One region of the Thioalkalivibrio sp. ALMg13-2 genome, then DNA from elsewhere that is predicted to be linked to it. Evidence: predicted binding sites of a transcription regulator. Region 1 holds the regulator's gene; the other holds the start of a gene.
The links. Region 1 encodes sigma-54, which starts transcription at its own class of promoters, with help from an activator protein. Its sites were predicted from a motif close to TGGCANGNTNCNTGCTT; they were not measured.
Positions count from the first base shown of each region.

Region 1 (15,179 bases):
TGCGCTGACGCGCGACTATCCGGTGATGCTGGCATTGACCGTGGCCCTGTTCCTGATCGCGCTGGGCCACCGCGGACAGATCCGGCGCTGGCAGGGCGCCCTTCTCCTCATCGCCTTCGCAAGCTACCTTGTCTATTTGGGAATCACGGCTACCGCATGAACTTCAACCCCGAAACCACCCGCAACCTCGCCCTGGCCGTCCTCAATGACGAGGCCGAGGCCGTACGCAACCTCGCCCAGCGCATCGACGACCGCTTCCTCGAAGCCTGTCGCTGCATCCTCGCGTGCAAGGGCCGCGTGATCGTCACCGGCATGGGCAAGTCCGGGCACATCGGCAGCAAGCTGGCCGCGACCCTGGCCTCCACCGGCACACCGGCCTTCTTCGTGCACCCGGGCGAGGCCAGTCACGGCGATCTCGGCATGATCACCCGCGAGGACGTGGTCATCGCGCTGTCGAACTCCGGCGAGACCGACGAGATCATCACCATCCTGCCGCTGATCCGGCGCCTGGGCGTACCGCTGATCGCGATGACCGGCAACCCCGGATCGCGCCTCGGCGCGGATGCCACCGTACACCTGGATGTCAGCGTCGAACGCGAGGCCTGCCCGCTGGGCCTGGCCCCCACCTCCAGCACCACCGCGGCGTTGGCGATGGGCGATGCCCTGGCCGTCGCGGTGCTGGACGCACGCGGCTTTACCGCCAACGACTTTGCCCGCTCGCACCCCGGCGGTCGCCTTGGCCGGCGCCTGCTGGTGCATGTCGCCGACATCATGCATACCGGAGGCGCGATCCCGCGCATCACCCCGGACGCCCCACTCAAGGACGCCCTGTTCGAGATCACCCGCAAGGGTCTAGGGCTGGTGATCATCACCGACGGTGACGATCGCATCCAGGGCGTGTTCACCGATGGCGACCTGCGCCGCACCCTGGACGCCGGGCACAGCCTGGACGGCCTGACCATCGGCGAGGCCATGACCACCGGCGGCCACACCGCGCAGCCCGACTGGCTGGCGGTGGAGGCCCTGGAGGCCATGGAGAGCCGGCGCATCAACGCCCTGCCCGTCACCGACGCCGAAAACCGCCTGGTGGGCGTGATCAACATGCACGACCTGCTGCGCGCCGGGGTGGCCTGATGAACCTGGATGCCACCACTCTGCGCACCCACCAGCAGGCCGTGCGCCTGCTGGTCCTGGACGTGGACGGCGTGCTGACCGACGGCAGCCTGTTCCTCGGCGACGGCGGCGAGCAGTACAAGGCGTTCAACAGCCGCGACGGCCACGGTATCCGTCTGGCCCTGGACGGCGGGATCGAGATCGCCATCCTGACCGGGCGCACCTCCGGGGTCGTCGAGCACCGCATGCGCGACCTGGGCGTGGAGCATCTGATCCAGGGCCGCCGCGACAAGGGCGAGGCCCTGCACGAACTGCTGCAGCGCACCGGTCACGACCCCGCCGAAGCGGCCTTCATGGGCGACGACATCGTGGATCTTCCAGCGATGCAGCGGGTCGGGCTCGGGATCGCGGTCGGTGACGCCCACCCGCTAGTGCGCCAGCATGCCCAGTGGGTGACCGAGGCCCATGGCGGGCGCGGGGCCGTGCGCGAGACCTGCGAAGGCCTGCTGGCCGCGCAGGGCCGGCTCGACGCGCTGTTCGAGACCTACCTGAACGGATGAGCCAAAGGACTCGCCGCCAAGTCGGATGGACCCTGGCCATGCTCGCATTCGCGACCGCGCCCCTGGCGCAGGCCGAGGTAAGCCCGCCCGAGGGCGAGGTCACGCTGCAGATTGACGGCTTCACCCTGCATGCCACCGGCGACGACGGCGAACTGAGCCATCGTCTGCGCGGCACCCGCCTGCGCGAGTTCGGCCGTGACGGCCCCCAATGGGTGGACGACCCGGACCTCGACCTGTTCGCCGAGGGCGGTATCGAATGGCGCTGGACCGCCCCGGCCGCGCTGCATCAACCGGCCGCCGCGACCCTGGACCTGGTGGGCCCCACCCACGGCGTACAGCCGCCCCGCGGCGAACGCGTAGAGACCCTCATCGATTCGCGGGATGTTCGCGTCGCCACCGACACCATGGTCGCCACTTCGGATGCCCTTTCCACCCTGAACCAGCCGGGCCTGTTCCAGCGCGGCACCGGTCTGCGCGTGGACTCGCGAGGGGATACCATAGAGTTGTTCCATGACGTGTACTCGCTCTACAGCGAGACGAGCGAGGAGGATCCCGCGCATGACCCCGAATCCCCATAGCCTTCGCCACCGTCCGGGCCAACCGGGTGCCCGCGTGGCGGCGCTCCTGCTGCTCGTGCTGCTGGCCACGCCCGCGTTCGCCCAGCAGGGCTCGGGCCCGGCGCTGCCGGTGGAGATCACTGCCGACCGCGCGGAGATGGACGAACGCCAGGGGCTGGGGACCTACACCGGCGACGTGATCGTGATCCGCGGCGACATGACCCTGGAGGCCGACAAGGTCTACGTGCGCACCCGCGATCGCCGCCCCTATGAAATGGAGGCCCACGGCGAGCCGGCACGCCTGGAATCACCCGATCCGGAAACCGGAGAGATGCGCATTGCCACCGCCCTGCGCATCGACTACCTGCTGAACGAGGACCGCATGATCCTCACCGACCAGGCCCATGTGATCACCACCAGCGAGGAGGCGCGCGGCAAGCGCATCACCTACGACCTGACGACCGACGTGATCGAGGCCGAACGCGGCGAAGGCGACAGCGAGCGCGTGCGCATCACCATCCAGCCGCGCGACGACGAATGAACGCCACCGCCCCCAGCCCATCCGCCACACCGGCACAAACCAACGACCGCCTGATCGGACGCGAGCTGACCAAGCGCTACGGCCAGCGCACGGTGCTGGACCAGGTGGACGTCGACCTCGCGCCCGGCGAGGTGGTCGGCCTGCTGGGCCCGAACGGGGCCGGCAAGACCACCTGCTTCTACAGCCTGGTCGGGCTGATCCGCCCCAATGCCGGGCGCATCACCCTGGGCGCGCGCGACATCACCCGCGCGCCCATCCACGTGCGCGCGCGCGCCGGCCTCGGCTACCTGCCGCAGGAGGCCTCGATCTTTCGCCGCCTGAGCGTGTGGGACAACCTGCAGGCCGTGCTCGAGCTGCGCCCCGGACTCGATCGCCACGAGCGCCGGCGCATTGGCGATGCGCTGATCGAGGAGTTCCAGCTCGAGACCGTGCGCCACAGCCCGGGCATCGCGCTGTCCGGCGGCGAACGCCGCCGCGCCGAGATCGCCCGCGCCCTGGCCGGGGATCCGCGCTTCATCTGTCTGGACGAGCCCTTCGCCGGGGTGGATCCGATCTCGGTCGGCGACATCCAGGACGTGATTCGGCATCTCGCCCAGCGCGGCATCGGCGTACTGATCTCCGATCACAACGTGCGCGAGACCCTCGGCATCTGCCACAGGGCCTATATTCTAAGCGAAGGCCGCCTGCTGGCCGCCGGGACACCGGACGAGCTGCTGGCCGATCCCCAGGTGCGCCGGGTCTATCTCGGCGAGAACTTCCGCCTGTGAAAGCGCCCCATATGCGGCCCGGTCGGTGCACAAACCACAAGGCAGGCTTTAAGATTCCATCAATGCCAACCCTCGCCCCGCATACCCGATGCTGAAACCCGGCCTGAATCTGCAGCTGGGTCAGACGCTGACCATGACCCCGCAACTGCAGCAGGCGATCCGCCTGTTGCAGCTGTCCACGCTCGAGCTCCAGGTGGAGATCCAGCAGGCGCTGGAGAGCAACCCCATGCTCGAACAGGTCGAGGACGAAGATGCCGAGGCCGACACCGAGCGCCTGAACCAGGACGGCGAGCTGGTGGAAGGCGATCGCATGGAGGCCACCACCACCAGCGACGACGTGATCCCCGAGGAACTGACGACCGACAGCCGCTGGGACGACATCTACGAGCCGGCCCCGACGCCCAACAAGGGCGTGGATGACCGCGACCCGCTGGAAAACACCAGCGACGACGACGGTGAGGGCCTGCAGGATCATCTGCTGTGGCAGCTGCATCTGAGCCATCTGACACCGCGCGACCAGCGCATCGGGGCGGCCCTGATCGACGCCATCAGCCCCGACGGCTATCTCGAGGGTGACCTGGAAACCCTGGCCGAGACCATCAGCCGAGGCGAGGATGAAACCGTCGGCGTCGACGAGGTCGAGGCAGTGCTCCACTGGATTCAGCAATGCGACCCGCTGGGGGTCGGCGCGCGCAACCTGCGGGAGTGCCTGGAGATCCAGCTACGCGAACTGGCCCCGGACGCCCCGGCCCGCGAGGCCGCACGGGCGATCCTGGAACACGGCATGGACAGCCTGGGCAAGCGCGACTACAAGGCCCTGCAGCGCCAGTCCGGCGTACGCGACCCGGACGAACTGGCCCGCGCACTGGACCTGATCCGCACCCTGAACCCGCGCCCCGGCGCACAGATCAGCTCCGCCACCTCGGAATACGTGGTCCCGGATGTCTACGTGCGCCACACCACCGAGGGCTGGCGCGTGGATCTAAACCCGGAGATCGCACCGCGTATCCGCATCAACGACCTCTACGCCGGCATGGTGCGCCAGGTCTCGGATGCCCGCGACAGCGCCTTTATGCGTGATCAGCTGCAGGAGGCACGCTGGTTCCTGAAGAGCCTGCACAGCCGCAACGACACCCTGCTGCGGGTCGCCGAGGCGATCGTCCACCGCCAGCAGGGCTTTCTCGAGCATGGCGACGTCGCGATGCAGCCATTGATCCTGCGCGACATTGCCGAGACCCTGGAGATGCACGAATCGACCATCTCGCGGGTTACCACGCAGAAATACATGCACACCCCGCGCGGGGTCTTCGAGTTCAAGTATTTCTTCTCCAGCCATGTCGGCACGAACGATGGCGGCGAGTGTTCCGCCACCGCCATCCGTGCCATGATTCGCGAATTGATTGGCGACGAACCCCCGAACAAGCCGCTCAGCGATGCCCGGCTCGCCCAGGTCCTGTCGGACCGGGGCATCAACGTAGCGCGCCGCACCGTGGCCAAGTACCGCGAGGCGATGCACATCCCTTCATCCAGCGAACGCCGGCAGATGGCCTCGATGCCCACCGGCAGCAAGTAACCAAGGAGTCCTGACCATGCAGATCAACCTGACCGGCCACCACGTGGACATCACCGACGCCCTGCGCGACTACGTCAACGAGAAGTTCGCGAAGCTGGAGCGCCACTTCGACAAGGTCATCGACGTCCACGTCGTGCTGACCCACGAGAAGACCCGGAATCAGCACAACCAGGCCGAAGCCAATCTCCAGGTCAGCGGCAATCACATCCACGCCGAGGCCTCTCACGAGGACATGTATGCCGCGATCGACGCGCTGATCGACAAAGTCGACCGTCAGCTGATCAAGCACAAGGAAAAGGTCAAGGACCACCACCGCGCCGAAGGTGCCCAGCGCAACCGCGAGCAGGCCTCCTGATCCATGACGATTGCCGAGTTGATCACCTCCGAGCGCATTGGCCTGCAACCCGAGTGCTCCAGCCAGAAACGGGCCCTGGAGGCCCTGGCGGACCTCCTCGCCGGCGGAGGTGACGGCACGGGACCGGGGAGCAACGCGATCTTCGAGGCCTTGTCCGCGCGCGAAAAACTCGGATCCACCGGTCTCGGCCATGGGGTTGCGATTCCCCATGGCCGCCTGGCCGATCTCGAGGCGCCGCGCGTGGCCGTGCTGCGCCTGGAAAAGGGCGTCGACTTCGACGCCATGGATCACGAGCCGGTCGATATCCTGATCGCACTGCTGGTCCCGGAGGCCGCCACCGGCGACCATCTCGACCTGCTGGCCCAGCTCGCCCGCGGCCTGTCTCAGCCAGACACCATCGGAGCGCTGCGCCGGGCCGGGGACGCGGCGGCCCTGGAACAGGAACTCGTGCGCCGCTTCAGCGAGGACTAAGCCCGTGGAACCCGCCTCCAGCCGCGATTCCGGCGCGCAGCGTCTGCCATGAACGAGGCGCTGGGAGAAGGCGGGATCGCCCGCGACATCAACGTGGAAAGCCTGATCCAGGCCATGGGAAACCGCCTGGATCTTCGCTTCGTACACGGCGAACATGCAGCACCCGACCGCAAGCTGGTCGGCGACGACGGGGACGACTTGCCGCTGGCCGGCCATCTCAACCTGATCCGGCCCAACCGCATCCAGATCATCGGCGACTTCGAGGCACGCTACATCTCCAGCCTCAGCGCCACCCAGTGCAACGACCTGATCCTGGAGATGGCCCGCACTGGGACCACCGCGGTGATCTTCGCCGAGGACACCTGTCCGTTCTCGGAGATGCCCGACGCCCCGCAGGAGGCGCTGCCGCTGATCCTGTGCTCCAGCACCAGCAGTCACGAGATCATCTCGCTTCTGCGCTATTTCCTGCAGCAGCGCCTGGCTCATTTCGAGGTGCGCCACGGCGTGTTCATGGAGATCCTCGGGATCGGGGTGCTGATCAGCGGCGCCTCCAGCGTCGGCAAGAGCGAGGTCGCACTGGAACTGATCTCGCGCGGGCATCGCCTGATCGCCGACGATGCCCCCGAGTTCGCGCGCATTGCGCCCGATATCGTGCGCGGCCACTGCCCGGCCCTGCTCCAGGACCTGCTCGAGGTGCGCGGTCTTGGGGTGCTCAACATCCGCGCCATGTACGGCGATTCCGCGATCAAGGGCGGCAAGTACCTGCGCCTGATCATCGACCTGCGCGATCATGGCGAACCCTCGCCGGTCCCCGATGACCGGCTGAACGGGCGCCGCGGCGAGATCGATATCCTCGGCCTGCGCGTCCCCTTGATCAGCCTGCCGATCGCGCCGGGGCGCAACATCGCGGTCATGATCGAGGCGGCCGTGCGCAACCACATGCTGCACATGCAGGGCTATATCGCTGGCGACGACCTGCGCGCACGCCAGCGCCGCCAGATGAGCGGCGAGACGGAGGAGCCGCCCTACCATCGCGCGGTGCCCGCCACTACGGTCCCCAACCCGGACCCGGAGGGCTGAATCGGCCATGCGCCTGCTAATCGTCAGTGGCCTGTCCGGGTCCGGCAAGACCGTGGCCCTGCACACCCTGGAGGATGCCGGCTACTTCTGCGTCGACAACCTCCCGCTGCCGCTGCTGCCGGACCTGATCGATCAGGTCCGGCAGGGCCACTACGACACCGAGACCGACCGCCACCTGGCCGTGGGCGTGGATGTGCGCAGCGGCCTGGAGGCCCTGGAAGGGTTCTCCGGTCTCCTGGCGCAACTACGGGCGGACGGGGTGCAGGTGGAGGTCCTGTTCCTGCAGGCGGCCAGCGAGGTGCTGCTGCGGCGCTACCATCTGACCCGCCGGCGCCACCCGCTGGCGCGCGACGGCGTGCCACTGGTCGAGGCCATCGACCGCGAGCGCGAGTGGCTGGGCCATGTGGCGGCGGAGGCCGACCTGACGGTCGACACCTCGCGCCTGTCGATGCACGATCTGGCCCGCACCCTGCGCGACCGCATAGGCGAGCGCGGAGAACACGAGCTATCCCTGCAATTCCAGTCTTTCGGCTTCAAACACGGCGCGCCTCTGGATTCCGACTTCGTGTTCGACGTGCGCTGCTTGCCCAATCCGCACTACGAAAGCGATCTGGCCGCCCTGACCGGTCGCGACCCGCCCGTGTGCGAGTTCCTTGAGCGGCACGCGGAGGTCGCGGCCATGTTCGACAGCATCCAGGGATTCCTGTCCCAGTGGCTGCCGCGCCTGCTAGACGATCACCGCAGCTACGTAACCGTCTCCATCGGCTGTACCGGCGGGCAACACCGCTCGGTGTATCTGGTGGAGCGGCTTGCGGAGGCGTGGCGGGATCGGGAACATGTTACTGTTAGCACCCGTCACCGCGAGCTGGGGAAACAGTAACCACTGGACGCGGGACGAGGGCCTTCTGGAACCCGCAATCGGAGCAGATCCATGGGCGTTGGTCTCATTCTGATCACGCATCAAAACCTGGGCGATACCCTGCTGCAGACCGCGCAGAGCATGCTCGGGGGCCTGCCCGAGGACTGCGAGTCCATGGCGATGTCCCAGAACGACGACCCCGACGAGGTCCTGGCCCGCGCCCGCGAGCGCCTGGCGACCCTCGACAGCGGCTCGGGGGTGCTCGTTCTGACCGACATGTTTGGCTCCACGCCTTCCAACGTGGCAATTCGCGTCGCCCGGGGTGCAAATGCCCGCGTGATCGCCGGCGCCAACCTGCCGATGCTGATCCGCGTGCTCAACTATCAACACCTCCCCCTGACCGAACTGGTCAACAAGGCCCTTTCGGGCGGCCATGACGGGATTCTCCTCTGCGATCAGGAGTGCAGCGATGCCGCAGCGCGTAGTCCCCATCGTTAATCGCCTGGGGATGCACGCGCGCGCCGCGGCCAAGTTCGTCAGCCTGGCCAGCAAGTTCGCCGCGGACGTCTCCGTCTCCCGCAACCAGCAGGAGGTGAATGGCAAGAGCATCATGGGCGTGATGATGCTGGCCGCCGCCCAGGGCAGCGAGATCACCATCGAGGCCGAAGGCAAGGATGCGCCGGAGGCGCTGGATGCACTCGCAGAGTTGGTTGCCGATCGTTTCGGCGAAGAGGCCTGAACCTCCGAGTCCCGCCCGCACCGGTCAACAACCACCATCCCCCTGCGGGGGCTATCCGGGCCACGCTCCCGGGTCGGAGGCCGCGTTACCCAGCCCGTCCAGGCCGACCTGCTCGAGCTTGCGCTCCGCCAGGCGCACAGCGGCCGTCAAAGCCTGCTCCGGGGGCTCCCCGGAGACCAGCGCGTGGATCAACCCGGCATTGAAGGTATCCCCTGCCCCCACGCTGTCGACCACCCGCAGTCCGGGCGTCGCTTCACAATGGTGGATCGCGCCCCGCACGGCCATCCAGGCCCCTTCGCCCCCGGCGGTCACGGTCAGGATGCGATCAGGAAAGCGCTCGGAAAGCTGCTGCAGCGCAGCCTCGGGAGTGCCCGCCACGCTCGCGGCCCAGTCGCGCGAGAGCATCAGGACATCGGCATAGTCCAGGCATGCGTCGAGCCCCGGCCGGGGCTTCTCCAGCTCCAGCGACACCGGCTGGTCAAAGATGCTCTCGCGCACCGCGCGCAGGATGGACGCAAGGGCCTCCGGGTTACGCCCCTCGAAGTGCAGCCAGTCATATTCCGGCCAGGGTACGCCCGCGAGATCCTCCACCCCGAGTTCGGGCAGGTCGCGATGATGGACGATGGTGCGACTGCCCGTCTCCCTGGAACGAAGAATATGGGAGGTCGGCGTCGCTCCGGGCCGGCGTACGCAGTGACGAATATCCAGTCCGCGCTCCTCCAGGGACTCGCTCAAGGCATCCCCGGCCGCACCCTCGGCGATGACCGCGGCCAGGCCCGGGCGGTGGCCGAACTGCGCCAGGATCGTTGCGGTGTTGGTCGCGTTGCCTCCGGGCTGGGTGGTGCTGGCGAGCGCCCGGACCTCGTCGTCCTCGGCCGGGAAGGCTGCAACATCGAGGGTGTGGTCGAGCGTGACAATGCCAGTCGCGAGGATACGTGCCATACGGGCTCCCGTGATGAAGGAGCGCCATTCTGGCGGGTCGCGCCCATTACGTCATCTCGCACATTCGTCATCCGCGGATGCTCCTGCGACAATACCCCCTCTGTCTCAGGAGGCCCCGACCGGTATGGCCACGTTCCCTTCTCCCGAATCCGCCGAAGCCGCCTTTTACGCGGCCTTTCAGGCAGGCGATGCACAAGGCATGCGCGAAATCTGGCACGACAGTGCCGAGTGTGTCTGCATCCACCCAGGGGGCGAGCGCCTGCAGGGAACGGACATCATCCTGGAAAGCTGGGACGACATCCTGCCGGGGATGCGCGGGGTGGTCGTACACCGGACCCAGGTGACCGCCATCCCGGGCGAAGACCTCGTCCTCCACGTATTGCGCGAAAACCTGTATGTCCAGGGTGAACGGCGCGGCGTCATGCTGGCGACCAATGGCTACCGCCACGATGGGGAAAGCTGGCGCATGGTGCTCCACCACGCCAGCCCGGACCCGGAACCCACGCCGGAATGGCCCACCGGGGGCGTGCACTGATGGCGACGGATGCCGATCGCTGCGTCGAGGCGTATTACGCCGCCTTTCGTGCCGCCGATATCGAACAGATGATGCGCCTGTGGGGCGAGCGTCCCGACATCGTCTGCATCCACCCGGGCAGCCCGCGCGCCCACCGGGGCGTGGCGGAGGTGATGGAGAGCTGGCTACTGGTCTTCGCGCGTGAACTGAATATCGGGATCGAACCGAAGATCGTGGGGCGCCACGAGACCGGGGAGATCATCAGCCTGGTCATCGAGGAGGCGATCACGCGACCGGGCGACGTCGCGCCCACCGGGACGATCCTGATCAGCCAGACCTGGCGCTGGCTGGACACGGGCTGGCGCCTGCTGTTTCACCATGCGTCGCACGGGCGCCGCTCACCGCCATCGCAGGACGGCATGTTTGTCCCCGATGGCGGCGGCAACACCCGCCACTGACGAGCAATGGGATCGACCACGAAGCGCGCGAAGGAAGAAGGTCCAAAGCGAAGGCACCACTGAGCACATCAGTCATGGGGAAGCGATTTAAGTGGCAAAAGGATCTTCGAACGCCGCGAATCCGGGCCGCCCCCTCAATAACCTGACGGTGCTCGCGATCCGGGTCCTCTACGGTTCAAGAAAACCTCATGACCACCGACACCGGGCGTTCGAAAAATTAGCGGGGCTCAGCTCCTCTCCCTGCCCGTTGACCCCATTAGAATCACGCATGGGGCCGCAACCAGCCACTGTGGATGACTCGCGCCCTTGCTTGGTGTCTTCGTGCGCTTAATGGTTACCAACTAGCCTTCGGAGCGCGGCTGGCAAAGATCCGGGCGCTGCACCTGCAGCGCCGCGCATACCCCCTTGACCGCATCGCGCACCCGCCGCCCCTTGCCCTCCAGCGTAAGGTCCGCGACCTCCTGATAGAGCGGATCGCGGACCGCGAACAACTCCTGAAGGCGGGCCTTCGGGTCCGCCGCCTCCGCGATCAGCGGGCGCTTGCGGTTGCGGCGAGTCCGCCGGAACTGCTCCTCTACCGGCACCCGCAGGTAGATCACGAACTGATCGCGCAGCTGTTCCCGGTTCTCCGGGCGTTCGACAATCCCCCCGCCGGTGGCAATCACCGCGCCCTCCTGTTGCAGGAGCGACTCCAGCATCGCCGTCTCGCGCTTGCGAAAACCACCCTCGCCCTCGAACTCGAAAATGGTCGGGATATCCACGCCGGTACGCCGCTGGATCTCCTGATCGGTATCGAAGAACGGCCGACGCAGCAGCCCCGCTAGGCCGCGCCCGATTGTGCTCTTGCCGGCCCCCATCGGGCCTACCAGTACGATGTTCTGCATGGGCGCCAAGGCTACTGGCTGGGCCCCCCAAAGAAAAGCCGGGGACAAGCCCCGGCTTTCGAGATCGAACCCATCGGGGGGCAATCCCCTACGCTACACCTTGCGCTCAGTCGAGTACGCGCGGCGTCACAAAGATCAACAATTCCGCTTTGGTATTCTCCGTGGAGCGATTGCGGAACAGGTTTCCGAGGAACGGAATATCCCCGAAGAACGGCACCTTCTCGAGGTTGGTGCGGCTGTCGATCTCGTACACACCGCCCAGGACCACGGTCTCGCCGTTGCCCACGAAGACCTGGGTCTCCACCTCGCGCTTGTTGATCCCCGGCACCCCAAGGATCACACGCTGGCTGGGCTCGTCCTTTGTCACCTTGATGTCGAGGATCACGTTGCCGTTCGGCGTGATCTGCGGCGTCACTTCCGTCGACAGTACGGCCTCGATGAACTGGGTCGAAGTCGCGCCGGATGCAGTGGCTTCCTGGAACGGGATCTCTTCACCCTGCTTGATCGTCGCCGTCTGGCCATTGGCGGTGATCACACGCGGGCTGGAGATGATCTCGCCGCGACCTTCCACCTGCAGCGCGGACAGTTCCAGGTCGAGCAACACGCCACTGCGCAGGATGCTCAGCCCTGCCTGCCCGGCATTGCCACCGGCCGGCAGCGAGCTGTTCAGCCGATCGCCAATGGCAAGGCCACCCATATCTCCGGGGCTGGTACCCAGTGCACTGTCGGAGCCCTCCAGCGATCCGGACAGGCCCGCTGAGGTACGTCGATCGCTCCCCCGGGTCGCACTAATGCCAAAACGCGCACCCAGCTCACGGTTGAAGGTATCTTCAGCGATCACAATGCGGGTCTCGATCAGGACCTGCTGCACCGGGACATCCAGTGTGGAGACCAGGCGACGGACGTCCTCGATCCGGCTCTGGGTATCCTGCACCAGGAGGGTGTTGGTGCGCGTGTCGATGGTGATGCTGCCACGCTCCGAGAGGAATTCGCCTCCATCACCGCCCCGAATCAGGGACGCGATCTGCTCGGCCTGGGCGAAATTGATCTGCACGAACTCCGTGCGCAGGGGCTCCAGCTCCTGGCGGTCACGCTCGGCTTCCATCTCCAGGCGTTCACGCGCCGCGATCTCCTCGCTGGGGGCGACGTACAGGACATTGCCGTCCATTCGCTTGTCGAGCCCGCGGGCACGCAGGATGATATCCAGCGCCTGGTCCCAGGGGACGTTGTTCAGGCGCAGGGTGATGTTGCCACCCACCGTGTCACTCACCACGATGTTCAGATCGGTGAAATCCGCCAGCAACTGCAGAACGGAGCGCACCTCGATGTCCTGGAAATTCAGGGACAGGCGCTCGCCGGCGTACTCCTCTTCCTCCCGTGCGCGCGCCTGGCGTTCGGCCTCGGAAATCGGGGCGACCTCGAGGACGAACTGGCGATCACTCTGGTAGGAAATGATCTCGTACTCGCCGCGCGCCTCGATCTCCATGCGTACACGATTGCGTTCGGCGACGGTGTCGATGGTATGCACCGGGGTGGCGAAATCGACCACGTCGAGGCGACGTTCCAGCGACTCGTCGACCATCGCGCGCGGGAAGGTCATCTCGATGCGGCCGGCCTGCTCGCGAACGTTAATCTCGGCACCAGAGCGGGAGAGATCCACCTCGACGCGACCTTCGCCCTCGCTGCCCCGCCGGAAATCGATACCCGTGATCTCCATGGGACGGGCGCTGCGGGTCGTGGCGGCGGGTTCACCCGCACGATCCACGACCTGCTGGGTGCGTGCATCCGCCTCGGAAACCCCGCGGCCCAGCGTAAGGATGAGATTATTGCCCTCGACTCGAGTCTGGTACTCGGAGGCCTGAGTCAGGTTCAGCACCACGCGGGTGCGGTTGCCCGCCTCGACCGTGCTCGCCCGCAGCACCGGGCCCACATTCAGGTCCGTCTCGCGCCGCGGCAATGCATTGCCGACATTGGGCAGATCCAACGCGATGCGCGGCGGTGAATCAATCGCAAAGGCGCGAATATCGGAGGGCGGCGTCTCCGAGAAGCGCAGGTTCACCTGCACCCGGTCACCGCTCAGACTGCCGGCCCGGATCTCTTCCAGTTCGGTGGCAGCCACCCCCTGGGACACCATGAACAGCAGGCCCGCAACGACCGTGCCTGCGAAAGCGCGCATGGAAGAACCCATGTTGAATCCCCTGTTGGTTGTGCCGACCTTGCGGCGAATGCTCGTCATCATTTTCTTCCCCCCCAACCGCTAGTCGGTCAGCGCCACCGAGTTTTCACGTTCCACATGACCGCCGAAGGCATCCGGCACGATCTCGACCAGCCGGATCTGGGTCGGCGTGATCTCGATGATCTCCCCGTGGTTCTGGCCCATATAGTTGCCCGCAGTGACGCGCTGAACCCCTCGATCCGGGGTCCGGACCAGGGCGTAGCGCACACCATGCTGCTCCAGCGACCCGACCATCCGCAGCGAATCCAGCGGAAAGCCCTCGAGGAACTCGCGCGGGCGGTCAGGATCAATCTCGGCGTCTCCTGGCTGCCCCTCGGCCGCGGCGAGCTCCGGCTGGGCGATCACCGACGAGTCGAAAGGCGACCGGGTATGCCCCGGATAGAGATAGGGCTCGTGCGGCTCCAGGGTGGGGATCGGCTCGATCCCGCTCCCCGGGCGCTCCTTGACCTCGGCGATGTACTGCTCGAGATCACGGTTGTCCTGAGTACAGCCCGACAGCAGGATCCCGCCCGTCAGGACCATGGCCAGTCCCGGCCATACCGATCGCATGGAAGAATGCCTCATCAGTTCTCCTCCAGGTAGCGATAGGTGCGGGCGACCGCATCCATCAGCAGGTCGTTGTCGGAAGCGCCCGGACGGATATGCATGTTGTGCATGGTGACCACGCGCGGCAGGGCCGAGACACCGCTGACGAACTCCGCGAGATCCTCGTAATCGCCCCGGACGCGCAGACGGATCGGGACCTCGGCGTAGAAGTCGCGGCGGTTCTCGCCGCGCGGCTCGAACAGCTCGATCTCGAGACCCGCCTGCAACCCTGTCTGCGAGACATCGACCAGCAGGCTGGGGATCTCGGCGCTGCTGGGCAACAACTCGAGCAGCGAGGCGAACATGCGCTCCATCTCCTCCAGCTGGTCCTCATAGGCCTGGAGGTTGGCAGCCCGCTGCTGCTTGTCCTCGAACTCGTCGCGCAGCTGCAGTTCGCGGCTCTCCGCGCGCTCCAGCTCTGTCCGCTGATCGCCGATGAAGAGGTAATAGGACAGGCCGAGGATGGCCAGGACAATCACGACCAGGATCAGGCCCTTCACGCCCCAGGAGGCTTCCCCGATGTTGTTGAAGTCGACCTGCTTGAGTTCATTGAGATCCATCAGGAATCCCCCTCTTCGGCATCCGGCCGGGTCTGCGTGGCATCCAGACGGAAGTCACGCACCTGGAGGCGACCCTCCTCGCGGGTCTCGATAATCTGCAGGTTGGAGCTACCCAGCCAGGGCGACCCATCGATCCGGCGCATCAGCGCGGAGATCCGGGTGTTGGACTCGGAGCGCCCGACCAGGCGCACATTCTCGCCTTCCTGGCGGACCTCGCTGAGGTAGGTACCATCGGGCAGGGTCTCGACCAGCTGATCGAAGAGATGCACGGCCTCGGGCCGCTGCGCCTGCAGGGTCTGGATGACTTCCATTCGGGCGATAAGGGCCTCGCGCTGTTCGTCGAGATCGCGAATCCGGGCGATCTGACGATCCAGTTCGCGGATCT
Region 1 covers NZ_KB906107.1:79,787-94,965, forward strand. The annotation lists gene F618_RS0107305 (calcium/sodium antiporter) at 1-160, shown strand, start outside; gene F618_RS0107310 (KpsF/GutQ family sugar-phosphate isomerase) at 157-1,134, shown strand; gene F618_RS0107315 (HAD family hydrolase) at 1,134-1,673, shown strand; gene lptC (LPS export ABC transporter periplasmic protein LptC) at 1,670-2,251, shown strand; gene lptA (lipopolysaccharide transport periplasmic protein LptA) at 2,232-2,771, shown strand; gene lptB (LPS export ABC transporter ATP-binding protein) at 2,768-3,538, shown strand; gene F618_RS0107335 (RNA polymerase factor sigma-54) at 3,627-5,111, shown strand; gene hpf (ribosome hibernation-promoting factor, HPF/YfiA family) at 5,128-5,466, shown strand; gene F618_RS0107345 (PTS sugar transporter subunit IIA) at 5,470-5,937, shown strand; gene hprK (HPr(Ser) kinase/phosphatase) at 5,986-7,017, shown strand; gene rapZ (RNase adapter RapZ) at 7,025-7,897, shown strand; gene F618_RS0107360 (PTS sugar transporter subunit IIA) at 7,949-8,374, shown strand; gene F618_RS0107365 (HPr family phosphocarrier protein) at 8,346-8,615, shown strand; gene F618_RS0107370 (PfkB family carbohydrate kinase) at 8,667-9,557, opposite strand; gene F618_RS0107375 (nuclear transport factor 2 family protein) at 9,682-10,092, shown strand; gene F618_RS0107380 (nuclear transport factor 2 family protein) at 10,068-10,529, shown strand; gene F618_RS0107385 (shikimate kinase) at 10,871-11,413, opposite strand; gene pilQ (type IV pilus secretin PilQ) at 11,520-13,652, opposite strand; gene F618_RS0107395 (pilus assembly protein PilP) at 13,671-14,198, opposite strand; gene F618_RS0107400 (type 4a pilus biogenesis protein PilO) at 14,213-14,794, opposite strand; gene F618_RS0107405 (PilN domain-containing protein) at 14,794-15,179, opposite strand, start outside.

Region 2 (15,179 bases), on a different contig from region 1:
AGTTCGCCGAGGGCATGCAGGTAGTCACCGTCGGCCACCGCCTGCTCGACCCCCGGACGCACGGCCTGCAGGCCCTGGTACAGCTGACGCTCCTCGTCCAGCGCCAGGGCCTCCGGATCGAGTTCCGCCTCGGCCTCCTCGCCGGCCTTGCGCAGCAGGTTGTGGATCCGCTTGTTCGCGGCGGCCAGGGCCTCGGCCTCCGGGCGCTCGCGGAACAGGCTGACCGCGCGCACGCGGCGCACGAAATCCAGCGGGGCATCCGGCGCGACCGCAGCCACTGCCTCGATAGTCTCGTGCGCCTGCCCCTGTTCCAGCAGGTACCCGCGCAGGCGCTCGAGGATGTACTCGCGTACCGGTTCCACGGCCTGATCGGCCTCCGGCACGCGTTCGCGGATGGGTTCGGCGGCGGCCTGCAGCAAGGGGGTCAAGGCCAGCGGCAGTTCGCGCTCGACCAGGATGCGCACCAGCCCCAGCGCGGCGCGGCGCAGGGCGAACGGGTCCTTGGTGCCACTGGGCTGCTTGCCGATGGCGAATATGCCGACCAGGGTGTCGAGACGATCGGCCAGCGCCAGCGCCTGGGCGAGCGGGGCGTCCGGCAGCTCGGAGCCGGACTGGCGCGGCCAGTAGTGCTGCTCGATCGCGGCGGCGACGGTCTCGTCCTCGCGGTCGTGCAGGGCGTAGTAACGCCCCATGGTGCCCTGCAACTCGGTGAACTCGAACACCATCTGGGTGACCAGGTCGCACTTGGCCAGACGTGCGGCGCGCGCAGCGAGGGGTGCGTCGAGGCCCATCAGCCCGGCCAGGCGCTGCATCAGGGCCTCCAGCCGCATGGACTTGTCGCGCAGCGTGCCCAGGCGCTTCTCGAACACGACCGAGTCCAGCGCCTCCAGGCGTTCCTCCAGGCGCTTCTTGCGGTCCTGCTGCCAGAAGAACTCGGCATCCGCGAAGCGCGGGCGCAACACGCGCTCGTTGCCGTCGCGCACCGCATGCGGATCACGCGATTCGATGTTGCTGATCACGATGAAGTGCGGCTGCATGCGGCCGGCCTCGTCGACCACCGGGAAGTATTTCTGGTTGTCCTGCATGGTGGAGATCAGCGCCTCCTGCGGGACATCCAGGAAGCGCGGGTCGAAGCCGCCGGTCAGCGCCACCGGCCACTCGACCAGCGCGGTCACCTCGTCCAGCAGGTCCGCATCCACCAGCGCGCGCCCGCCCAGGGCCTTCGCCTGCTCGTGGACCTGCTCGAGGATGCGCTCGCGGCGCGCCTCGAAAGACGGCTCGACAAACCCCGGGCGACGCAGCCGCTCGGCGTAGTCGTTCCCGCGCTTGAGCTCCAGGGCGCCGGGCTGATGGAAGCGGTGGCCGTGGGTCTTCCGACCCGCTGTTTGTTCCAGCACGGTCATCTCCAGCACCTCGGGCCCGTGCAGTACGACCAGCCAGTGTGCGGGCCGCACGAACTCGGTACGGCTGCTGCCCCAGCGCATGCGCTTGGGTGTGGGCAGGGCGTCCAGCGCGGCCTCCAGCATCTCCGGCAGCAGTTCGCCGAGGGCGCGCCCCGGCTGCAGCTGGCGAAACACCAGGTATTCGCCCTTGTCGGTGGTCTCGCGCTCCAGGCGCTCGACCTCGACGCCACAGGATCGGGCAAAGCCCAGCACGGCCTTGGTCGGCTCGCCGGCATCGTCGAAGGCCGCGGCCACCGCCGGGCCGCGGCGCTCCTGCAGCTGGTCCGGCTGGCGCGCGGGTACGCTCGGGAACAACACGGCCAGGCGCCGCGGGGTGGCGAAGGCCTCGGGCTCGCCCGGCTCCAGCCCGGCCTCGCGCAGGCGGGTGGTCAGGCCCTCGGCCAGGGCGTCGCGCAGGCGCGCTAGGGCGGTCGGGGGCAGCTCCTCGGTGCCAAGTTCGATCAGGAGTTCGCGGGCTTCGGCCATGTCGGGTCCAGGTTGGGTCCAGTACGCGCCGCGCGACCCAGGGGGCCGGCCGGCGCGGGATTGCGGGATTCAGGCGGCGTCGGGCTTGTTCGCGTCGTCTTCGGCACACAGCGGGAAGCCCAGGGCCTCGCGCGACTCGTAGTATTTCCGGGCGACGTTCCGCGACAGCTCGCGCACGCGCAGGATATAGCGCTGGCGCTCGGTGACCGAGATCGCGCCGCGCGCATCCAGCAGATTGAAGCTGTGCGAGGCGCGCAGCATCTGCTCGTAGGCCGGCAGGGGCAGGCCCAGCTCAATCATGCGATCGCTCTCGGTCGCGTGCTGGTCGAAGGCGGCGAACAGGGCGTCGCGGTCGGCATGCTCGAAGTTGTAGGTGGACTGCTCCACCTCGTTCTGGTGGTAGACGTCGCCGTAGGTGATCGCGCGGCCGTCCGGGCCGTTGGTCCAGACCAGGTCGTAGACGCTCTCCACACCCTGCAGGTACATCGCCAGGCGCTCGAGGCCGTAGGTGATCTCGCCGGAGACCGGGTGGCAGTCGAGCCCGCCCACCTGCTGGAAGTAGGTGAACTGGGTCACCTCCATGCCGTTGAGCCAGACCTCCCAGCCCAGCCCCCAGGCGCCCAGCGTCGGGGACTCCCAGTTGTCCTCGACGAAGCGCACATCGTGGGTCAGGGTGTCGAACCCGAGCGCCTCCAGCGAGCCCAGGTAGAGCGCCTGGATGTCCGGCGGCGAGGGTTTCAGCAGGACCTGGAACTGGTAGTAGTGCTGCAGACGGTTGGGGTTGTCGCCGTAGCGCCCGTCGGTCGGGCGGCGGCTCGGCTGCACGTAGGCCGCGCGCCACGGCTCCGGCCCGATGGAGCGCAGGAAGGTCGCCGGATGGAAGGTCCCCGCGCCCATCTCCATGTCGTAGGGCTGCAGGACCACGCAGCCATGATCGTTCCAGTAGTCCTGCAGGCGGCGGATCAGGTCCTGGAAGGTCGGGCTGCTGCTGGGCGGGGTGCGTTCTTGCGACATGCGGGATCCCGGGTCAGGGCAAAGCCGACAGTATATCGGCCCGGCTTCGGCCACGGCCACCGCTCGCGTTGGCGCGGGCGTTTTGCATGCAGCCAAAGCGCGCCCATACTGGGGCCCTGATTCTGTTCGGGAGAGTGGCCCTGAGCGACCCCCTCGCCAATTCCGGACCTTCGATCACGCCGGAGAGCGGCCAGCGCTATCGTGATACCCGCCGGGTCACGTTGGTGGGCGCGGCCGTGAACAGCTTCCTCGCCGTGGCGCAGCTCGTCAGTGGCTGGCTGCTGAACTCGCAGGCCCTGGTGGCGGACGGCGTGCATACCCTGTCGGACCTGATCACCGACGGGGTGGTGCTGTTCGCGGCGAGCAAGGCCGCCGCCTCCCCCGATCAGGAACACCCCTACGGTCACGCGCGGATCGAGACCCTGGCCACGGTGATCGTCGGGGTCTTTCTGGCGCTCGCAGGTCTGGCGATTGCCTGGGCTGCCGGCAACCGCCTGGTCGAGCCCGAGGCCATGACCGGCCCCGCAAACATGGCGATCGCCTTTGCCCTGCTGACCCTGGTGGCCAAGGAAGGCCTGTATCAGTACACCCACCGGGTGGCGAAGCGCCTGAAGTCGCGGATGCTGGATGCCAACGCCTGGCATCACCGCACGGATGCGATCTCGTCGCTGTTCGTGCTGGCCGGGGTGGCCGCTGCGGTGGCCGGGTTCCCGTGGGCGGATGCCCTGGCGGCGCTGATCGTGGCGCTGTTCATCCTGCATATCGCCGGGCGCCTGATCGTGCGCAGCGCGGCGGAGCTGATCGATACGGCCCTGGAGCCGGAGAAGGTCGAACGCATCCACCGCACGATCATGGATGTGCCCGGGGTCAAGGATGCGCACATGCTACGCACGCGCCGCCACGGCAGCGAAGTCGTCGTGGACGTGCATATCCAGGTCGCGCCGATGATCTCGGTCTCCGAGGGCCATCGGATTGCCGATGCGGTGTTCCACGCGGTGACCGATGCACATGACCGCGTGAACGACATCACCGTGCACGTGGACCCGGAAAACGACGCGGAACAGGCCCGGAGTTCCATGCTGCCGCTGCGCCCGACGCTGGTGGAGGCGCTGCGCGAGGCCTGGGCGGACGCCCCGGAGCTGGATGCGGTGGAGCACCTGTCGCTGCATTATCTCGGCGGTCGGGTACACGTGACGCTGACCCTGCGCCTTGACGGGGCAGCCGCGCCGGCAGACCTCGAGGCCCGCACCCAGGCCCTGGCCGACCGACTGCACCGCCATCCCGGGGTAGGCGACATGCTGGGCGAGGTCACGCTACTCTATCGGCCCTGCACTCATTAGGTGCGGACCACCACGATGCGCACAAAAGTTGTGCAGATGAGGCACCAGATTGGTGCATCCAGGATGCGGCGGGGCGCCCCGGGTGCCCGTTTTTCGCGCGCCCGGGCCAAACAGGACCGGATGGCATGATGCCTGCATAATGAACCGCGACGCCGCGCAAGCGCCCGACGGGCCGGCCGGCCACCTTTGAAGACTCAAGTAAAGACCAAGGAGATCCCCATGTCCGCAGCCGACGTGCTGAACCAGATCAAGGAAAAGGAAGTTCGCTTCATCGACTTCCGTTTTACCGACTCCAAGGGCAAGGAACAGCATGTGACCGTGCCGGCCCACGACATCGACGAAGAGACCTTCGAGGAAGGCAAGATGTTCGACGGCTCGTCGATCGCCGGCTGGAAGGGAATCAACGAGTCCGACATGATCCTGATGCCGGACGCCGAGTCCGCGGTCCTCGATCCGTTTTTCGAAGACATGACCATGAATATCCGCTGCGACGTGGTCGAACCGGCCACCATGCAGGGCTACGACCGCTGCCCGCGCTCCCTGGCGCGCCGCGCCGAGGCCTACCTGCAGAGCACCGGCATCGCCGACACCGCGCTGTTCGGCCCGGAGAACGAGTTCTTCATCTTTGACGACGTGAAGTGGGGCAGCACCCTGTCCGGCTCCTACTGCCGCGTGGATTCCCAGGAGGCCTCCTGGAACTCCGAGCGCGTCTACGAGGACGGCAACATCGGTCACCGCCCGGGCGTGAAGGGCGGCTACTTCCCGGTCCCGCCGGTCGACAGCCTGCACGACATCCGCTCCACCATGTGCGAAGTGATGACCGAGATGGGCCTCGAGACCGAGGTGCACCACCACGAGGTGGCGACCGCCGGCCAGTGCGAGATTGGCGTGGGTCCCGCGACCCTGACGCAGAAGGCCGACGAGGTGCAGATCCTGAAGTACGTGATCCAGAACGTGGCCCACGTCCACGGCAAGACCGCGACCTTCATGCCCAAGCCGATCGTTGGTGACAACGGTTCCGGCATGCACGTGCACCAGTCACTGTCCAAGGACGGCAAGAATCTGTTCTCCGGTGACCTGTACGGCGGCCTGTCCGAGACCGCGCTGTACTACATCGGCGGGATCATCAAGCACGCCCGCTCGCTGAATGCCTTCACCAACCCGTCCACCAACAGCTACAAGCGTCTGGTGCCGGGCTTCGAGGCACCGGTCATGCTGGCCTACTCCGCCCGCAACCGCTCCGCCTCGCTGCGTATCCCGTTCGTCATGAACCCGAAGGGCCGTCGCGTCGAGCTGCGCTTCCCGGACTCCACCGCCAACCCGTATCTCGCCTTCGCGGCGATGCTGATGGCCGGCCTGGACGGCATCCAGAACAAGATCCACCCGGGCGACGCGATGGACAAGAACCTCTACGACCTGCCGCCGGAAGAAGAGAAGGGCATTCCGCAGGTCTGCCATTCGCTGGACCAGGCGCTGGAAGCCCTGAACCAGGATCGCGAATACCTGACCCAGGGTGGCGTGTTCACCGACGACATGATCGATGCCTACATCGACCTGAAGATGGAAGACGTCACGCAGATGCGCATGACCACCCATCCGATCGAGTTCGACATGTACTACAGCCTGTAAGGCCGCCGCTTCCGGCCCCTCGGGGCCGCGAAGCCATCAGCCGCCCCCGGCCCCTGGCCGCGGGCGGCTTTTTTGTGGCGGTCGCGCACGATCCGTGCGCAACCAGCAACGGATGAGGGCGCTCACCCCCATCGAGACCCCGACCGGCCCTGTTGGCAAGAACGAAAAAGGCCCCGCGGACCAAGGTCCGCGGGGCCTTCTGGGTCACTCGAGGCTTGCACCCGTGATCAGGCGTGCCAGCCGAACTCCTCGGCCTTTTGCCGCGCCAGCGCCGGGATGTCGGTGGCGACGAACTTGTCGTGCAGCACCTGGACCCCGATCATGTGGTTGATCACCGCGTCCAGCTGAACCTGGGTGGCGGCCGGCGTGTCCTCGGACTCGTGCAGCTCGAACACCTGACGCACGCCCTCCGGGTCCAGCAACCCGGCCTCGGCGACCTTCTCCGGGGACAGATAGCGATCGGCCAGGGCCTTCATCGCCGCCCACTTGACCGGGTCGGTGTGCGCGGGCGGCGCCATGAAGGCGAACTTCTCGCGCTCGTAGAGCACCTTCGGAAGCAGTCCCTTCATCGATTCGCGCAGCACATACTTCTCGGTCTTGCCCTTGATGCGCATGGTCGGCGGCAGGTGGGCGGCGAACTCGGCCAGGTGGTGATCGAGGAACGGCGGGCGCGCCTCCATCGAATTGGCCATGTCCATGCGGTCGCCGCCCCAGGTCAGGATCTGGCCCTCCAGCATGGTCTTGATCCAGACGTACTGAGCCTTGTCCAGCGGATGCCGGCCTTCCAGCATGTCGTCATCCAGGGCGTTGGCGATCGCCTTGCCCGGCTTGTAGTCCTGCATGCGCTCGCGGCGCTTCGGGTGCAGCAGGCCCGGCACGTGGTCGGCCGCGGCCAGCCACGGCTGCAGGCAGGACGGGGTGAAGCCCATCATCTGCGTGAAGTCGGGGTCGTTGACCTCGTCCTCGGCCAGCATCGCACCGGAGACCAGCTCGTTGGACTCGTTCAGCATCTGCTGCCAGGCCTGGCGGTCGGCCTCCGGCAGGGTATCCAGGCCGTGCAGGAACATGTCGCGGCGGAAGGCCGGATAGCCGCCGAACAGCTCGTCCGAACCCTCGCCGGTGACGACGACCTTGTAGCCGGCCTTGTTCACGTGGCGGCTCATCAGCAACTTGGCGACACCCAGGGTGTTGTAGATGGTGCGCTCGGCGTGCCAGAGGGCCTCTTCGAAGTTGTCGTAGAGGTGGTTGGCGTCCAGGGTCATGATGTCCTGGTCGGCACCCACGCTCTCGGCCATCTCGCGGGCGATCGCGGTCTCGTCATAGTCGTCGTTGTCGAAGCCGATGGTGAAGGCCTTGACCGGCGCCTGCTGGCTGGCCGAGGCCAGCCCCAGGGTGATGCAGGAGTCGATCCCGCCGGAGAGGTAACAGGCGACCGGCACGTCGGCCTCCAGGCGCAACTGCACCGCCTCCATGAGCTGGTCGCGCACGCCCTCGATCCAGTACGCCTCGTCGGTCTCGCTCTCGGGCGGGCGCTCGGAGGCCAGCGGGAAGTCCATGTCCCAGTACTTCTCCTGGCGGATCTTCAGCTTCCCGTGGGCGCGCTCGACGATCACCATGTGGCCGGGCTTCACCTGCTGGATGTCCTCGAAGGCGGTGGTGCCGGGCACCATGGTCTGCATCAGCTGGTGGTAGAGGCCGTCATCGGAAAACTGGCGCGGCACATCGGGGTTGGCGAACAGCACCTTCAGCTCGGAGCCAAACACGAAGCTGCCGTTGGCCTCGGTGAAGTACAGCGGCTTGATGCCGAAGCGGTCGCGGATCAGGATCAGCCGGTCGTGCTTGCGGTCGTACAGCGAGATCGCGAACTCGCCACGGAAATGCTTGACCGCGTCCTCCAGCCCTTCGCGCTGGTACAGGTGCATGACCATCTCGGAGTCGCTCTTGGTGCGGAACTTCACCCCGCGCGAGGTGAGATCGGTGCGGATGCGCTTGTAGTCGTACAGCTCGCCGTTGACCGCGGTCATGATCTCGCCGTTGTCCATGCAGAACGGCTGACGGCCGCGGTTCTCGTCCAGGTCGATAATCGACAGACGCGCATGGGAAAAGCCCACACCGCGGTCATCCTGGGTACGGTAACCGAAGCCGTCGGGGCCGCGGTGATACTGGATCGCGGCCATGTTGACCAGCGTTTGCGGGTCGACCTTGCGGGTCGGGTCGGCGTGAAAGATTCCTGCGATGCCACACATGGCATGTCTCCTTGGTTATCCGTTCGGGGCGAGCGGGGCGCGGGCCGGGAAGGCCCGGCGCGCCACGCCGCTCGCGGTTCAACTAAAAGGCGGCGTCAGCCGTCCGGGGTATCCATCACCGCGCTGATGCGGCGTACCACCGTGGTCAGCAGCGCCATGCGCACGAATACGGCCCCGCGGGCCTGGGCGAAATACCAGTTGTGCGGGGTGGCATCGAGGTCGGTGGACAGCTCTTCACCTCGCGCCAGCGGATGCAGGACCACCGCGCCCTCCTTCAGCGGGGAGTGGCGATCCAGCTTCAGCCCCTCGCCCATCGCCTCGAAGGTGTCACCCACCCAGGCGATCGCGTTGATGTACACGACATCCAGATCCGGCAGAGCCGGGTCCAGGTCGTGCACCACGCGTAGCGAGATCCCGGCCTCTTCCAGTTCCTCGCGCTGACCCGGATCGAAATTCTCGTCCTCGCGCGAGACGAGCACGATCTCGTCGATCGCCTGCGGGAACAGGCTCAACAGGCGCAGCAGGGAGCGCACCGTGCGCATGCGCGAGGGCACCCCGATGATGCCGACCTTGATGCGCTGCTCCGGGGCCACCTCGCCGGTGAACAGCTCCGGGCGCCACTTGGCCAGGGCGTAGACGTCCGCCAGCGCCTGGGTCGGGTGTTCGTCGATCCCGTTGCCGGCGTTCACCAGCGGGATGCGCAGGTTCTCCAGCATGTTGTGCGCGGCCTCGCCGTCGGAGGAGCGCAGGACCAGCACATCACCGTAGTTGTTGAACATCTCGGCGATGTCCGCCAGCGATTCGCCCTTGGCAATACCGGTGCTCTTGGGATCGGTAATCGACATGACCGAGCCGCCCAGGCGGTGCCATGCACTCTCGAACGACAGCCGCGTGCGCGTGGACGGCTCGTAGAACGCGCTGATCAGGATCTTGCCCGCCAGCGGCAGGTGCATCAGCGCCGGCGTGGTCTCGTACTGCGCCGCCAGGCGGAACAGCTGCAGCAGCTCGTCGCGCGAGAACTGCTGGCTGGAGACCACATGCGAGGCCGCCAGCTTGAGAAGCGGGTCCGGGTCTTCCTCCACCGCCGCCAGCAACGCCTTCGGCCGGTCGGTACCGGCGGCGCCGTCTTTCGGGTGGAGCACGTGCAGGGGATCTTCGGTGTAGTTCACCAGAGGCATCCTTTTTTCCAGTCGCGGATAAACAGGGCAATCAGCAGGATCGGGGTCAGGCTCGCCACCAGTGTGGCGATGATCACGATCACGGACAGGGCTGTAATGGAGATCGTCATGCGACCACCTCGCCGTCCGGACGGGCCAGGCGGCCCCAGTCGAATGGCCGCGGCATCAACCAGGTGCTCAGCACCATCACGGCCAGCGAGACAGCGGCCCCGACCAGCGCGGCCACATAAAATCCAATCAGGAAGTAGCTGGCCAGGCCAATGCCCGACCCCAGTATCATCGACCAGGCCGCGCCCTGCGGGTTCGCCCGCTGCCAGTACAGCCCGGCAACGATCGGCCAGATCGCGGAGGCCACGAAGGCGCCGGTGAAGTACAGAAGCTCGGCCAGCGAGCCGACGATCGGCAGCTCGCCGCGGTAACTGGCCGCCAGCCAGGTCACAAGGCCCAGAAGCACCACGATCACCTTGGTCGCGTGGAACTGGTGCTGTTCGCTGGCCTGCGGGCGGATGTGGCCGCGGTAGATGTCGCGGGTCACCAGGTCCGAGGTGGCCGCCAGCAGCGAGTCGAGACTGGAGGCGAGCGCGGCGAACACCACGATGAACACCACGATCGCCCCGGTCAGGCCCAGCACCTCGGCGGCCACCAGCGGCCCGACCATGTCCGCGGCGGGCACGTTGAGGCCCAGCGCTGGCGTGGCCAGGGCGATGAAGCCGGCCACGATCGGGATTGGCAGCCACAGCAGGCCGCCAAAGAGGTAGGCCCGGAAACCCACGTTGCGGCCAAAGGCGAAGGCGCGCGACCACCAGACATTGGAGTGGAAGATCTCGCCGACGCCAAACAGCAGATTGTTGAACAGGAACATGATCGCGGCCGGGAACAGCAGGTTCAGCAGCTCCGGGCGCTCTTCCATCAGGTTGAAGTGGATCGCCTCGAAGCCGACCTTGTCGATGGTCAGCCAGGCGATGAACGCCGCACCGGCGATGATGATGACGGTCTGGATGAAGTCGGTCCCGATCACCGCGCGCAGGCCGCCCAGCAGGGTGTAGAGCACGCAGACGGTCAAAATCACGGTCATGCCCACGCGGTAGTCGATGCCGGCCAGGGCGTTGATCAGCACACCGCCGGCCATCGCCATCGAGACCAGCCAGCCGAAGGCGTAGATCAGTGACACCACCAGGAACACCCGCCAGGTGAATTTGCCGTAGCGCAGCCGGATGAAGTCGCCGGAGGTAAAGCCCTCGGGCATCAGTTCGCGGATGCGCCGCGCCAGCGGCGCGAACAGGATCAGGCCCAGGGCGCCCAGCGAGTAGCCAAGCATGCCCCAGACGCCCAATTGCAGCGCCAGCTGCGGGGCCGTCATCGTGGTGTTGGCGGTGACCCAGGTGGCCATCGCGGTGGCGGTGGCCAGCGCCAGGCCAACGTTGCGCCCCGCCAGCATGTGATCCTCGGCGGTCTTGTTGCGACGACCCAACCACCAGCCCAGCACCACCCAGAGGACGCTGAACGCCGCCAGCAGCCCCCAGGCGATGGAGGTCGGGAGGATCGGGTCGTCGAGACCGGTCACGAAGCCTCCTGCACCTTCTTGATCTCGCGGATGGCCTCGTCGGTGGTCATCACGCGGGCGTAGCGGTCCTTGATGGTCGTGAGCGTGGCCTTCTGCATCTCCGGCGTCACCGTGGCCGTGGCGTCGTCCATCAGGGTGACATAAAAGCCCAGGTCACAGGCATCCCGCACGGCGGTGGATACGCACTCGTTGGAATACACGCCCACGATGAACAGCGCGCTGATGTTCAGGTTGCGCAGGATGTAGTGGAGGTTGGTGGAGTTGAAGACCCCGCTGGCGGTCTTGTCCAGCACGATCTCGTCCCCGACCGGGGCCACCTGCTCGACGAACTCGGCATCCTTGGAGCCGGGGGCCGCATGCAGGTTCAGGCGCTTGTGGCCCGGGCTGCGGTCGCGGCCATCATGCGTCAGCGAGCGGATGCGGGTATGGATCACCTCCAGCCCCTCTTCGCGGAAGGCATCCTGCAGGCGGCGCACATTGGGCAGCACCGTCTGTTCCAGGCGATTGAAGTAATACTCCTGGGCCTCCAGCGGCACGCCAGAGTCGGCGGAGTTCGCGAACACGCCGTGGCCGCGCGCGGCATCCAGATACTGCAAGTCGATGCACAGCAGGGCGACATGGTGCTCCCGCAACTCCTGACGCAGCACCGGCGTGGTGATCAGACTTTCCTGGTACTGCTCGCGCAGCGGATCCAGGGAGTCGTAGTCGGTCAACTGGGTGACGTTGTCGTGTTCGGCCATTCCGGGCGCTTCCTCTCGTCGCGATTTATTGCCGAGCGGCCAACGCCAGGGCACTTTGCAGGGTCAGATTGGCGCCGGTCTCGATGTCTTCCCAGTTTGTCCATTCCGCGGCGGAATGGCTACGCCCCTGCAGGCTCGGCACGAAGATCATGCCGGTGCGGGTGATGCGGCTCATGCTCTGGGTATCGTGGGCTGCACCGCTGGGCATGGTGATGTACTCCAGCCCCATGCGTTCGGCCTGCGCCTCGATGGTCTGCACGACGCCGGGGTCACAGCGCACCGGATCGATCTCGGAGAGGACGTCGAACTCGAACATCAGGTCGCGTCGGCGCGCCAGACTGGACAGGGTGCGCCGGGCCGCATGGGCCAGCGCGGTCAGGACCTTCTCGTCGGTGTCGCGCACCTCGAAGGAGAAGGTCGCCATGCCCGGCACGGTATTCGCCGCCCCCGGTGCCAGCTCCACGCGGCCGATGGTGGCGCGCGAGTTCGGACTGCCGTGTTCCTCGATCAGGCGATTGATCTCGCCGCCGAACTCCGCCAGCCCCTGGAAGGGATCGATACGCATGTCCATCGGCGTGGTGCCGGCGTGGTTGGGCTGGCCCTTCAGGCGCACCTCCCACTTGAACAAGCCGGTGATCGCCTCGACCACCCCGACACTGAGGCCGCGCCGGTCCAGCACCGGGCCCTGCTCGATGTGGGTCTCGATGAAGGCATGCAGGCTGTGCGGATCGCGCCGCGCGGCCAGCGCGTCGTCGGCGTTCAGCCCCCAGTTGGCCATGGCCTCGACCAGGGTCACGCCTTCGAGATCCCGCGCATGGCTGATGCTCTCCGGGGTCAGCTTGCCGGCCATCGCCTGCGAGCCGAACATGCCGCCGAAGCGGCCCTCCTCGTCGGTGAAGTCGATCACCTCGAGCGGGTACGCGAGGTCGACCGCGTTCTCCTGGGCGGTGCGCAGCACCTCCAGCCCGATCAGCACGCCCAGCGCCCCGTCCAGCGGACCCCCACCGGGCACCGTATCCAGGTGCGAACCCATGGCCACTACCGGGCGCTTGCCGTCGTAGTCGAGGCGCCCGTGCAGGTTGGCGGCACCGTCCTGCCAGACATCCAGGCCGGCGGCCTCGAGGCGCCCACGAAACCACTCGCGCCCGGCGCGGTCGCCGTCGCTGAATGCGCGACGATGCAGGCCCCGGTCGGCATCGCGGCCGATCTGCGCGAGATCATTGATGTCCTGCTGCAGGCGCTGCATGTTGATCTTGAGATCCGTCATGGATACCTCCGAAAGCGGGCCCACCCCGGATCACGCGAGAACGTTAGCTCGACACGGATCGGCAGGGCTGGACCAAGTGAATCAGCTGCGCGGACGCCCGCGCAGGATGGCCCCGATCAGGACCAGAAAGACGACCGCGCCCACGGCAAAAAAACCGAAAGCTCGGGCCAGGCTGTGATGTTCCACCGACACCATGGCTTGATCGGTCCAGGTGTCCGGATCGGCATCCGCGGCTCGCAGGCGAAACCGGTAGTCACCATCGGGCAGGCCGCTGATGACCGTGCTGGTATCGCCGCCCTGATAGAGGATGCGCGCATCCGCGTGGTCGGGACCCGAGGCCTGCTCCAGTACCACGGGCCCATCTGCCGCCCACGCCAGGGTGAAGCCGCCATCCGTTGAGCGCTCGGGTGGCGCATCAAACGTGGGCTGCGCGCCCGCCGCCAGTGGAAGGCAAAGAAGAAACGGCAGCAGCACGCGAAACAATCGCATCAGGGCCTCCGCGTCGGACGTTTCAGGACTTGCCGTCGAACGGCTGCAGGCCGGCCTTGGGCTCGGTGGTGTTCATCGCCTCGACCAGCAGGTCCAGGCCCTGGTCCAGCTCCACGAGACGTCCCTTCGGCAACGACTGCAGAGCGCGGTTCAGTTCGCCCTGCGGGGCGGCCGGCGCCCTCTCCAGCAGTTCCAGCCCCGCATCGGTGACGTAGAGCCGGACGATGCGCTGGTCCTTTTCCGGGCGCCGGCGCTCGATCAGACCCCGGTGTTCCAGCTTGTCCAGAAGATTGGACGTGGTGGAGGCATGCACCGATAGCCGGCGCGACAGGTCGCTGACGTTCAGTCCCGGCGTGCGCTGCAACTCCCACAACGCCCACAGCTGCGAGGCGCTGATGCCGCAGGCGCGCTCCACCGACCGCGAATGCCCCTGCAGGGCGCGGATGATCACACGCAGCTGGCGGATCACCGACCGCGCGACATCCGGCTCGGCCGGCGCACCGGCAGGGGTACCGGATTCATCCTGGGGTGCCTGGTGCACGGCTTGGGTGGAGGTCATGAAAACTTCTCGCAATAAATCATTCGTCTATTTATTTTTGTACAAAAATAGTTTTATTGCAACTCGAGGTCGAACTGGCGAAATCGCGCCACGGGCTCTAAACAAGTGAGTTGGGGTACCTGCCCCGGCGAGAAACCCGCCTCCCCGCCGGGTGCGAGACGCGCGACCGAAGGCCCCCGAACCCTCGGCGCCACAAGGAGGAACACGGGGCGGGTGTGGTGGTCACACCACAATGCGCCGAGCTCGCGTATCTTGTTTACAACGCATTAGAAACTGCTTATAAACGTTGCCGGCTACGATCAAGACGCAAAGACGCACATTCCGTGTCCGCCCAGGATGGCCTCTGGCGACACCCGAACCGCCCGACCAGAGAGGATCGCAATGAAGAAGACGATGAGCTGGACCCTGGCACCCCTTTCCGGTGCCGTTGCCCTGGCCCTGTTCCTGGGCCCGCATGCCGCTTTCGCGCAGCAAGAAGGCGCAGGCGGCGTGGAGTTTGATTTCTACGGCTCTCTACGCCTGCAGTATGAAGCCGCCGACCCGGAAGGCGTCGACAGCTACGACGGCTTCCGTGACGCCTATTCGCGCCTAGGCTTTAACGCCAACTACGAGATCAACTCGGACCTCAACGCCTTTGCGCAGCTGGAGGTGCCGATCGATCTGGCTAACGGCAAGATCCAGGACCCCTTCAACGGCGAAAACGAAGATATCCGAATCGGCAAGGTCGGGCTCAGTGGGGCCTTCGGTACCGTTGCATACGGCCGCGACTGGCTCCCGTACTACAACGCCATCGCCTTCCCGGTGGATATGTTCTACTCCTACCAGAGTGGCTTCGCGACCTACACCACGTTCCGCGAGAGCAACAGCCTGATGTACTACTCGCCGGACTTTAACGGCTTCTCCTTCGCTGCCTCCTACAGTGCGAATGCAGGATATGCAGACGCATCAGGGTCTCAAGACGATCGCTACCAGCTGACCGGTTCGTACAGCTTTGGTGACACCACGCTGTCGATCGGGGTCGACGATGCCAACGGCGTAGCAAACACCAGGATCTGGGGTGTTTCAGCGATGCACAGCATGGGTCCGTGGTCCATGGGCGCGAAGGTGGAGTACATCGAAAGTGACCAGGATGCCGGCGCCTTTGGTGACGACGGCGATATCGCTGCCAACATCTACGCGTCCTACACCATGGGTCAGCATATTTTCCATGGTACCTACGCCAACG
Region 2 covers NZ_KB906100.1:265,051-280,229, reverse strand. The annotation lists gene glyS (glycine--tRNA ligase subunit beta) at 1-1,928, opposite strand, end outside; gene glyQ (glycine--tRNA ligase subunit alpha) at 1,998-2,942, opposite strand; gene F618_RS0101335 (cation diffusion facilitator family transporter) at 3,029-4,282, shown strand; gene glnA (glutamate--ammonia ligase) at 4,502-5,911, shown strand; gene asnB (asparagine synthase (glutamine-hydrolyzing)) at 6,139-8,157, opposite strand; gene F618_RS0101320 (aspartate carbamoyltransferase) at 8,253-9,335, opposite strand; gene F618_RS16520 (hypothetical protein) at 9,323-9,445, opposite strand; gene F618_RS0101310 (sodium:solute symporter family protein) at 9,442-10,899, opposite strand; gene F618_RS0101305 (cysteine hydrolase family protein) at 10,896-11,639, opposite strand; gene F618_RS0101300 (Zn-dependent hydrolase) at 11,665-12,906, opposite strand; gene F618_RS0101295 (hypothetical protein) at 12,988-13,395, opposite strand; gene F618_RS0101290 (MarR family winged helix-turn-helix transcriptional regulator) at 13,418-13,954, opposite strand; gene F618_RS0101285 (porin) at 14,336-15,179, shown strand, end outside.
Region 2: glnA (glutamate--ammonia ligase) is a predicted target of sigma-54. The motif match lies at 4,404-4,420, and genes of this name have one in related genera.